Regions from separate parts of the Sphingobacterium sp. xlx-130 genome, predicted to be linked through region 2. Evidence: riboswitches for the same ligand, from Rfam matches in the RefSeq annotation. Region 2 holds a riboswitch; each other region holds the start of a gene.

Region 1 (3,280 bases), 170 kb from region 2:
TTTCGGTATTATTACCAAACATATGGTTGACAATTTTATTGTCATCATCAGAAGGTTCTTGTCCGAGCAATCCACCCAGTTGGTCCAGTATATCTCCACTATGTTGATCTAATGCTTTATTGATTCCCGCTTCTTTGGAAGGGTCTTTTTTTGCATTATAGTTTAATGCAGCAATCATTAAAGGTACGGCAGCAGCGACGAGCCATTTTGCCTTGCTTTCTTCAATATTCAATAAATTTGCGATTGAAGAAATGGCTTTCGAGCCGATGCCTCCTGTGACTAAGTCTGTTATGTTCATGACTTGATAGTTTAATGTAATTATGATAATTTTAGAACAATCTATTAAAGCTAAATAAAAATACGAAATGAAAATCAAACTATGGATGCCTTTGGCTCTTGTCTGCAGTATTTCTTTTTCGAATTGTAGTAATAATTCTGCAAGGAAGGAACCAATGGATACGAAGGAGGAGGCAGCACACATTAGCCTGACGAAAGAACAGGCTGCTCAAATTTTTTTATTGCCTATCCACTGTCTTGAAGTGGAGTACCCGAATAAGCTAGGACAGGTATTGGGGTCTAGCGACGACTTAAAATCGCCTAAGCAGCTGCGTCCAATATTTTATGGCTGTTTTGACTGGCATTCGTCGGTACATGGCTATTGGTCTATTGTGGAGCTCCTGCAAAAATACCCAGATCTGGATAAGGACGGAAAAATCCGTTCTATTTTGAATCAACATATCACTCCGGAAAATGTAGCCGTGGAATTGGCTTTTTTTAAGGATAAAAACAATACCAGTTTCGAACGTACATATGGATGGGCTTGGTTGTTTAAACTCCAGGAAAGCCTGTCGCAATGGAAAGAGAATACCGACGCGCAGCGATGGAAATCAAATTTACAGCCTTTGGTAGACCTATTGGTCGATAGGTACAAAGAGTACCTGCCTAAATTGGTCTATCCTATCCGTGCCGGACAGCATGATAACTCGGCTTTTGGATTGTCACTGTCATTGGATTATGCCCGTTCGGTAGGGGATAAAGCTTTTGAATCGGTATTGAAAGAGCATGGCACACGGCTTTTTCTAAATGACGTGAATTGTAATCTAGCCTATGAGCCGAGTGGTTATGACTTCTTATCACCTTGTCTAGAGGAAGCATATTTAATGAGTAAGATCCTAGATGAGCAATCGTATAGCGGTTGGCTTAAAAAATTTATGCCTAGTCTATTTGAGCCGGGATTCAGCCTGTCTGCAGCTGTAGTTAAAGATCGTACAGACGGCAAGCTCGTCCACCTGGATGGATTGAACTACAGCCGTGCCGCTTGTCTGTACGGAATTGCCAAGGCTATTCCTCAAGTGTCGCATTTGAATAAAATAGCAAATGAGCACATCGCCTTTTCGTTGCCCAATCTGTCTGCACAAGATGATTATATGGGGTCGCACTGGTTGGGTACTTTTGCGCTGTACGCTATAGCACATGCCCATTAGTCCCCAAGGGTGAAAACACATTGATCCCGATCAATTACGATTTAGAATCGCAACTGATCGGGATCAATGTGTTTTCGACAAGCTTTACCGGTACCGATAGAATACTGGTAAAGCCATCGTTTTTGGTCACGATGTGGGACAAATCAACTCCTTTTTTGGAGAAAGCCGATATGATGGCCGTACGGAATGTCGCTCTTGAAGAACCCCAGCCTTGACTTTTTATAGTTTCATTATTGAGATGGATAAGCTCTTCGGTGGAGTAGTGTGCAAACTTCTCTAATAAGTGTTGATAGAATGATATTGATGTTGCCATACAATTTAAAAATTTATTTGTTAAACCATAAATTGTATCCAGAAATCGGTAGGAAAAATAAGCGTTTTTAAGACGTTTATTTTGGTTGTAAACCCGTATTATTTTACCACCGCGGTGACTACACTCGGTTGGTATTGCTTTTGCAATTCTGAATACGCTACAAATTTAGTAGACTTTTTGATAAAAACAAAGAGAACCTTTCATTTTCTGCTTTTGTTTTTATACCAATGTTTCGTCATAGGATATTAGTAGTTACTTTAGCCGTGTATTCTTCTAACTTTACTGTGGTTTTATAGAGCTATAATAGAGGGTTTGTAGAGGGTTAATAGAGGTAAATCTCTATAAACCCTCTATTTCATCTCAGTTAAATACCTAATTGGACAGAAGGAGATATACCGTTGTCTTAAACCTATATATAAGGAGGTGATAATGTATAATTGAAAGAGATAAGAGTGACAGAATTTTAGTGCTTTTCTTATGTTATTCTGACATTCTGTCTTAAAGTCAACTTTGGAACAGGCCTTGATAAGTTTATTGTGATAATAAAAAGTTAAATAGTAAAATACATATGCAAGAAAAAGGTAGTATCTCGATCCACACCGAGAATATTTTTCCGGTGATCAAAAAGTTTTTATATTCTGATAACGAGATTTTCTTAAGAGAATTGGTGTCTAATGCTGTGGATGCCTCTCAGAAAATTAAACGGTTATCTTCGCTAGGTCAGTTCAATGGTGAAGTAGGTGAGCTAGTTGTTGATGTGAAATTTGATGAAGCAGCTAAAACTATTACGATATCGGACAACGGTATTGGTATGACTGCGGAAGAGATCAAAAAATACATCAACCAGATTGCATTTTCAGGTGCTACTGAGTTCATGGAGAAATTTAAAGAGGCCAACGATGCGAATGAAATCATTGGGCGTTTTGGTTTAGGTTTCTATTCGGCATTTATGGTTGCAGATAAGGTGGAGATTGACTCTTTGTCTTACCAAGATGGCGCTGAACCAGCACACTGGACCTGTGATGGTAGTACTTCATACGAGATTTCGGAAGGTACGCGTACGACACGTGGAACAGACATTATTCTACATATCAATGCGGATTCCGAGGAATTCTTAAATAAGTTTAAGTTGCAGCAGATCCTGGATAAGTATGCCAAGTTCTTGCCTGTTCCTATTCGTTTCGGTACAAAAACTACATCGGAGCCAGATGGTGAAGACGAAGAGGGTAAACCTAAATACAAATCGATTGAAGTTGATAACTTTATTAACAATACAAATCCAGCTTGGACGAAGTCTCCTTCGGAACTGACAGATGAAGATTATCTTTCTTTTTACCGCGAGTTGTATCCGCAGTCAATGGATGAACCTTTATTCTGGATCCATCTGAATGTCGATTATCCATTCAACCTGACAGGTATCCTTTATTTCCCGAAAATAAAGAACGAGCTAGAAATTCAGCGTAATAAGATTAAGCTTTACTCG
Region 2 (3,280 bases):
CGAACTTTTTGATTTCTAAATTGAGATTTTTGGTTTTGATGATGTCGTACAACCCTTGTCCTACAACACCAAACCCAAACATACCAATTGTAAGCTTTTTACTCATTTCCCTTTTTTATACTGTGATTTAAGTTTTACTATTTCTTTTGTTATTTTATCTTGTCAAAGGCTTGCTGTAGATCTGCCTTTATATCGTCAATATGCTCGATTCCTACAGATAAGCGTAGTGATCCAGGGTAAACTCCTGCTGCCTTTTGTGCTTCAGCACTTAATTGTTGGTGCGTTGTCGCAGAAGGGTGTATAATTAATGTCTTCGCATCACCAACATTTGCTAAGTGACTGATCAGTTCTAAAGAGTCTATAAACTCATCTGCTTTCTGTGCACCACCCTTTATGGTGAAGGAGAGAACAGCGCCATATCCATTTTTAAGATACTTTTGAGCCAGTAGGTGATGAGGGTGACTTTTTAGCCCTGGATAGCTCACTTCTTCTACTTGTGGGTGTGCTTCTAGCCATTGCGCTATTTCCTGTGTGTTGTCAACATGACGCTGTACACGCAGGGATAACGTTTCTAATCCTTGCACAAGTAAAAATGAGTTGAAAGGGGATAATGCCGGGCCGAAATCTCTCAGTCCTTCTACACGGGCTCTAATCGCGAATTGGATGTTTCCAAAGGGGCCGTCTACACCGAATACATCGGAGAATACTAGACCATGATATCCTTCAGATGGCTCGGAGAATTGTTTGAATTTTCCATTCCCCCAGTTATAGTTACCTCCATCGATGATCACACCTCCTATACTTGTACCATGTCCACCGATCCATTTTGTTGCTGATTCAACGACTACGTTGGCACCATGTTCAAGTGGTTTGAATAAATATCCACCAGCTCCAAAAGTATTGTCTACAATTAATGGCAAGTCGTATTTGCGTGCTACAGCAGCAATTTTTTCGAAATCAGGAATGTTGTAGCTCGGATTACCAATTGTCTCAACGTATATCGCTTTTGTTTTATCGTCTATTAACTTTTCTATGTTTTCGGCATCGGTATTAGCTGCAAACCTAGCCTCAATGCCCAGTCTTTTGAAGGATACTTTGAATTGGTTATAGGTACCCCCATAAAGATTTGCGCTAGATACGAAGTTCTCTCCACTTTCTAAAATATTTGTTAGTGCAATAAATTGCGCTGCTTGACCTGAGGCTACTGCTACTGCTGCTACACCACCTTCTAATGCTGCGATCCTTTTTTCGAAAACGTCGGTCGTAGGATTCATAATACGGGTGTAAATATTTCCAAACTGCTTCAACGCAAATAGGTTTGCTCCATGTTCTGCATTTTCAAATACAAAAGATGAGGTTTGGTAGATAGGTAACGCGCGGGATCCTGTCGTAGGATCTACTTCTTGTCCTGCATGCACCTGTAATGTTTCGAAATTTAAACTTTTATTATTAGCCATTTTTATTTTTTTTTGCTGTAAGATATTATGTGGAAATGCGAAAGAAATTTGGTTTTTGGTCGTCATTTATAGTGTCAATTGCATATCACCTTATTATTCGGGACTGCAATAGATACTGACGACTAGCGCATTCGGGTAGAGATACAACTGATATTGGTTGTATAAAAGGAGATTTTGCGAGTAGGTTTACTATTCGCAACAATTGCTAATTGTCTTGTGAAATTTAATGTCATCGTCTTTTTTCATTTATATGCTCCAAAGATTTATTTCTTTGGACAGGAATTGGCACCTTTTCAAATCTTTTTTGAAGGTTGCCAGCGGGTCATTGAGCCAGTCTCTCGCCGCTTCTTTATAAACCAAGACCTATACTAGAAAGGTGTTGATTAGATACACTATCTATCGATAGTGCAGAGCAAATATAATACAAACTTTTAAATAACAAAAAAAATAGGACAAGTTTCTGCGAACTGTTGTAGTCAAGCCCTTAAAACTTCAGGTGCTTGACTGTTAGTCCATTGTTTATAAGTTGCTTTAATGCGGCGATACCAATAGTTAAGTGGGTTTCGACAAACTTTGCGGTAACCGATAGATCGCTTTCAATTGTTTTAACGCCTTCTGGAATCATTGGTTGATCCGAAACGAGTAAGAGTGCTCCTGTAGGGATTTTGTTTGCAAAACCCACGCTGAAAATGGTCGCGGTCTCCATATCTACGGCCATGACACGTATAGTCTTTAAGTATTTTTTAAAAGCTTTATCGTGCTCCCATACCCGCCTATTTGTAGTATAAACCGTTCCTGTCCAATAGTCTCTGGCATGATCCCGAATTGTAGTGGATATTGCTTTTTGCAGTGCGAATGCGGGTAGGGAAGGCACTTCTGGTGGAAAATAATCATTTGAAGTTCCTTCTCCCCGAATAGCAGCAATTGGCAGTATTAATTCGCCCACAGCAATTTTCTTTTTTAATCCACCTGTTTTTCCTAGAAATAGGACAGCTTTGGGTTTAATTGACGATAACAGATCCATTACTGTGGCAGCCATAGGGCTTCCCATGCCAAAGTTGATGATGGTTATCCCGTTGGCGGTGCATGCTTGCATGGCCTTGTCTTCGCCGTAAACAGGGGCATCTTCATGCATAGCAGAGAACATCTTAACATATTTAGAGAAATTTGTCAAGAGGATATATTCGCCAAACTCTTCTAAAGGTTTGCCTGTGTAACGGGGCAACCAATTTGAAACAATATCTTCTTTTGATTTGAGTCCAGGTGTTATTGGAGTCTCTACAGATTTAGTTTTTTTCATGTTCCGTGGTTTTTAATTAAAAAATAATCCCCCACCGAATGGGTGAGGGATCGTTGTATTAGGCTACTTTCAATTTCTTGATATCTGATTTAGCAAATTTTTTCTTTGCATAATCGAGCGTTATATGTAGCGTGGTGTCCTCACTTTCTTCTTTGCTTGTCGGTATCTCGAACATCGCATCGAGCATGATTGCCTCACATATACTTCGTAGACCTCTAGCGCCTAGCTTAAAGTCCCAAGCTTTGTCAACGATAAAATTATAAACCTCCTTGTCAAATTTGAGTTCTATTCCCTCGTACTCAAATAACTTGACGTATTGTTTTATCAACGCATTTTTAGGTTCTGTGAGGATACTTAATAAAGTTTCTTTATCAAGCGGATTCAAATGCGTTAATACCGGTAGTCGGCCTATCAGCTCCGGAATTAGGCCAAAGCTTTTTAGGTCTTGAGGTGTTATATATTTATACAGATTATTAAGGTCGATATCTTCCTCTTCTTCTATCATTTTATAACCTACGGTCTG
Region 3 (3,280 bases), on a different contig from region 2:
TATCATCTTCAACATTAGAAGAGGAGACGCGGAACGATCGAACAGCCCAGTTTAGGTAGTTTTGTTGATCAGCTTTACGTAAAGGAAGTCCTTCACGGATTGCTGGTTCATCGATCTGAATAATTTTTATTCCTGCTTTTTCCAATGCCTGTACTTCATCTAAGATCGCGAGAGCAATCTGATAGGTCGTCGTTTCACGAGGTTGGTCATTACGAACGAAAGACCATTGAAGGATCGTTACAGGTCCTGTCAACATACCCTTTACTGGACGGTCTGTCAATGATTGTGCATAAGAGGACCAACGTACTGTCATATCAGCTGGACGATATACGTCTCCGTAAATTACAGGTGGCTTAACACAACGAGAACCATAAGATTGAACCCATCCGTATTGTGTAAATGCATATCCCGCTAACTGTTCTCCGAAATATTCAACCATATCATTACGCTCGAATTCTCCGTGTACTAATACATCAATGTCTAATTGCTCTTGAAGACGGATGGTGCTTTCTGTTTCTTCGGCAATAGCTTTGTCATATTCTGCTTGTGTTATAAGACCTTTTTTCAAATCAGCTCGCCATTTACGAACATCTTTGGTCTGAGGGAATGATCCAATAGTGGTAGTAGCAAACGCTGGTAGGTTGAATTTCGCTTGTTGAGCTATCTTACGTGCTGCAAAAGAAGATGTGCGACGAGCGTCATCATCCGTAATGTTATTAACACGTTCTTTTACTTCAGGTTTATGAATTAATGGAGATGTACGACGGCTTTCGGCCGCAGCTTTATTTGCTTCATAACGCTGTGCTGTAGTGGCGTCAATTTCGCCGTTCGCTAATATTGCTAGGTCTTTAACTTCTGCCAATTTTTGTTTAGCAAATGCAAGCCAGTTTTTAACTGCTGCCGGAAGTGTTTCTTCGTTTTTCTCGCTGTCCAAGTCAAATGGTACATGTAGTAATGACGAAGAAGTGCCTATCCATACTCTGTCTGAACCAAGCGTATTTACTGCTTGATGGATTTTGGTCAAAGATTTTTCGTAGTCGTTTTTCCAGATGTTACGTCCCTCGACAATTCCTAATGACAACGTCAAAGAGGAAGGAACTTTAGGTAGCACTGTGTCTAATTGGTTTTCTCCACGTACTAAGTCTAAATGTAATGCATGTACCGGAAGACTTAAGGCTAAATCTTCATTGTCTTTTAACGCTTCAAAGTAGGTTGTTGCGATTAATTTAGCACTTCCTGCTGCAGCATTTAATCTTGCGAATACTGAGGTGTATAATGCTTTTGTTTTTGCGTCGATGTCCAAAGCCAGGTAAGGCTCGTCAATTTGGATATACTTAGCTCCAGCTTCGGCTAATTTTGATAAAATTTGCTCGTAAACAGGAAGTAGGTTCTCAATTAAATCAATACGTTCGAATCCAGCCTCTTTCTCTTTACCGATCAATAGATAGGTGATAGGGCCAATAATAACAGGCTTAGTCTCTATTCCAGCAGCTTTCGCTTCGTTGTATTCGTTTAAGAATTTTTCTGAATTCAGCTTAAATGTTTGGTTTTTGGTGAACTCAGGTACCATATAGTGGTAGTTTGTATCAAACCATTTTGTCATTTCAGAAGCGGTTACATCGATTCCATCCTGTTGGAATCCACGAGCCATAGCAAAGTAAAGATCTAAACTATAGTTATTATCGATTTTGCTTAGCAAAGAAGTGTAACGGGCCGGTATTGCACCCACTGTTAAAGAAAGGTCTAGTACTTGATCGTAAAAAGAAAAATCATTGGATGGAATGAGGTCGATGCCGGCATCTTTTTGTGTTTTCCAGTTCGCTTCACGGATTTCCTTAGCTGTTTGTAATAGTTCTTCCGCGGAAATTTTCTTAGCCCAATATGCTTCGTTAGCTTTTTTTAATTCGCGGAAAGGTCCCACTCTTGGGTAACCTAAGTTGTTGGTAATTAACATACTATTTTCCTTTTAAATTGTTTTAATAAAAAAATAATGCTGTAAAGAGAGAGTTCTTGGATCAGAAACTTCGGCTTATCTTTTCCGCCAGCTGGCGGATAGAATTTAGCACCTTGTCAAGAGACAGGTTGCTAAGGCTTCATCGGGTCTAGTCCCTCTGCCTTTCTCTATAAGCGATGCTAAGGTATGGAGAAGAATTGAAATTACAAAGAAAAAAAAGGAGAACTTACAAATCTCCTTTTTTCTTTCTGTATTTGGTATTAGCTTACGAGTAGTTTATAACCTTTACCATGTACGTTGACTATCTCGACATTTGGGTCTTCTTTTAGGTATTTTCTCAATTTACTTAAGAAAACATCCATACTACGTCCTGTAAAGTAGTTATCATCATGCCATATTTTAATAAGAGCTTCTTCTCTTGTCAAAACGTCATTTTTCTTTAGACACAAGAGACGTAGTAATTCAGCCTCTTTGGTAGAAAGTTTTTGTTGTTGTCCCTTATAGGATATAACTTGGCTGGTATAGTCAAAGAAATACCCACCAATTTCGAATTTATCAGCTAAATCCTCATCTTTGTCTTTGGAGACGCGTTTTAGTAGCGCATTTATACGTAATAGTAACTCTTCGACGCGAAAAGGTTTAGTGATGTAATCATCTCCGCCTAGTTCGAAGGCTTGCGTTTTGTCCTCCATCATTCCTTTTGCAGTAGCAAAAATGATAGGAACTGTCTGATTTATTTTTCGGATTTCTTTTCCTAGTGTGAAGCCATCTTTTTTGGGCATCATCACATCAAATATACATAAATCAAAATTATCTTTTTTAAACTGTTCTAATGCCTGCTCTCCGTCTTGAGAAAGGACTACTTCATATTTGCCTTTAAGTTCAAGATAGTCTTTTAAGAGTTCGCCTAAATTAGGATCGTCCTCTGCTAATAATATTTTTTGCATAGTAGTCTGTATTTATCAATTGTTGGATTCCCCTGTCTTAAGAGGTAATGTTATCTCAAAGGTCGTGCCTTTATCCTTTTCGCTCTTTACTTGTATCTTACCATCAAGTCTTTTGACTATGTCATGTACGTAGCTCAACCCTAGACCAAACCCTTTTACGTTGTGTAGATTGCCTGTGGGTATACGATAGAACTGGTCAAATATTTTCTCCTGTTGTTCTTTGTTCATACCCATTCCTTTGTCAGAGATTGATATCACAATGTTTCCTTTAGAATTAGATGTTTTTACGTGTATATCTGGAGCGTTTAGGCTATATTTTATAGCATTGTCAACTAAGTTAAAGAATACATTGGAAAGGTGCAATTCGTCACCAATGATT

What was found. A riboswitch is a leader RNA that binds a small molecule or an ion and turns the genes downstream of it on or off. The one in region 2 is predicted to bind S-adenosylmethionine.
Region 1: linked by a shared signal. The riboswitch ahead of G7B18_RS04865 (5-oxoprolinase) and the one ahead of G7B18_RS05600 (O-acetylhomoserine aminocarboxypropyltransferase/cysteine synthase family protein) in region 2 are both predicted to bind S-adenosylmethionine.
Region 3: linked by a shared signal. The riboswitch ahead of metE (5-methyltetrahydropteroyltriglutamate--homocysteine S-methyltransferase) and the one ahead of G7B18_RS05600 (O-acetylhomoserine aminocarboxypropyltransferase/cysteine synthase family protein) in region 2 are both predicted to bind S-adenosylmethionine.

The regions. Positions count from the first base shown of each region.
Region 1 covers NZ_WFKN01000003.1:355,415-358,694, reverse strand. Annotated here, with positions in the region: gene G7B18_RS04875 (DUF937 domain-containing protein) at 1-298, opposite strand, end outside; gene G7B18_RS04870 (DUF2891 domain-containing protein) at 366-1,484, shown strand; gene G7B18_RS04865 (5-oxoprolinase) at 1,519-1,797, opposite strand; SAM-I-IV-variant riboswitch at 1,865-1,958, opposite strand; gene htpG (molecular chaperone HtpG) at 2,366-3,280, shown strand, end outside.
Region 2 covers NZ_WFKN01000003.1:526,387-529,666, reverse strand. Annotated here, with positions in the region: gene G7B18_RS05605 (homoserine dehydrogenase) at 1-106, opposite strand, end outside; gene G7B18_RS05600 (O-acetylhomoserine aminocarboxypropyltransferase/cysteine synthase family protein) at 150-1,457, opposite strand; SAM riboswitch class I at 1,701-1,815, opposite strand; gene G7B18_RS05595 (AMP nucleosidase) at 1,942-2,757, opposite strand; gene clpX (ATP-dependent Clp protease ATP-binding subunit ClpX) at 2,816-3,280, opposite strand, start outside.
Region 3 covers NZ_WFKN01000005.1:200,252-203,531, reverse strand. Annotated here, with positions in the region: gene metE (5-methyltetrahydropteroyltriglutamate--homocysteine S-methyltransferase) at 1-1,954, opposite strand, end outside; SAM riboswitch class I at 2,027-2,130, opposite strand; gene G7B18_RS09680 (response regulator transcription factor) at 2,215-2,901, opposite strand; gene G7B18_RS09675 (sensor histidine kinase) at 2,917-3,280, opposite strand, start outside.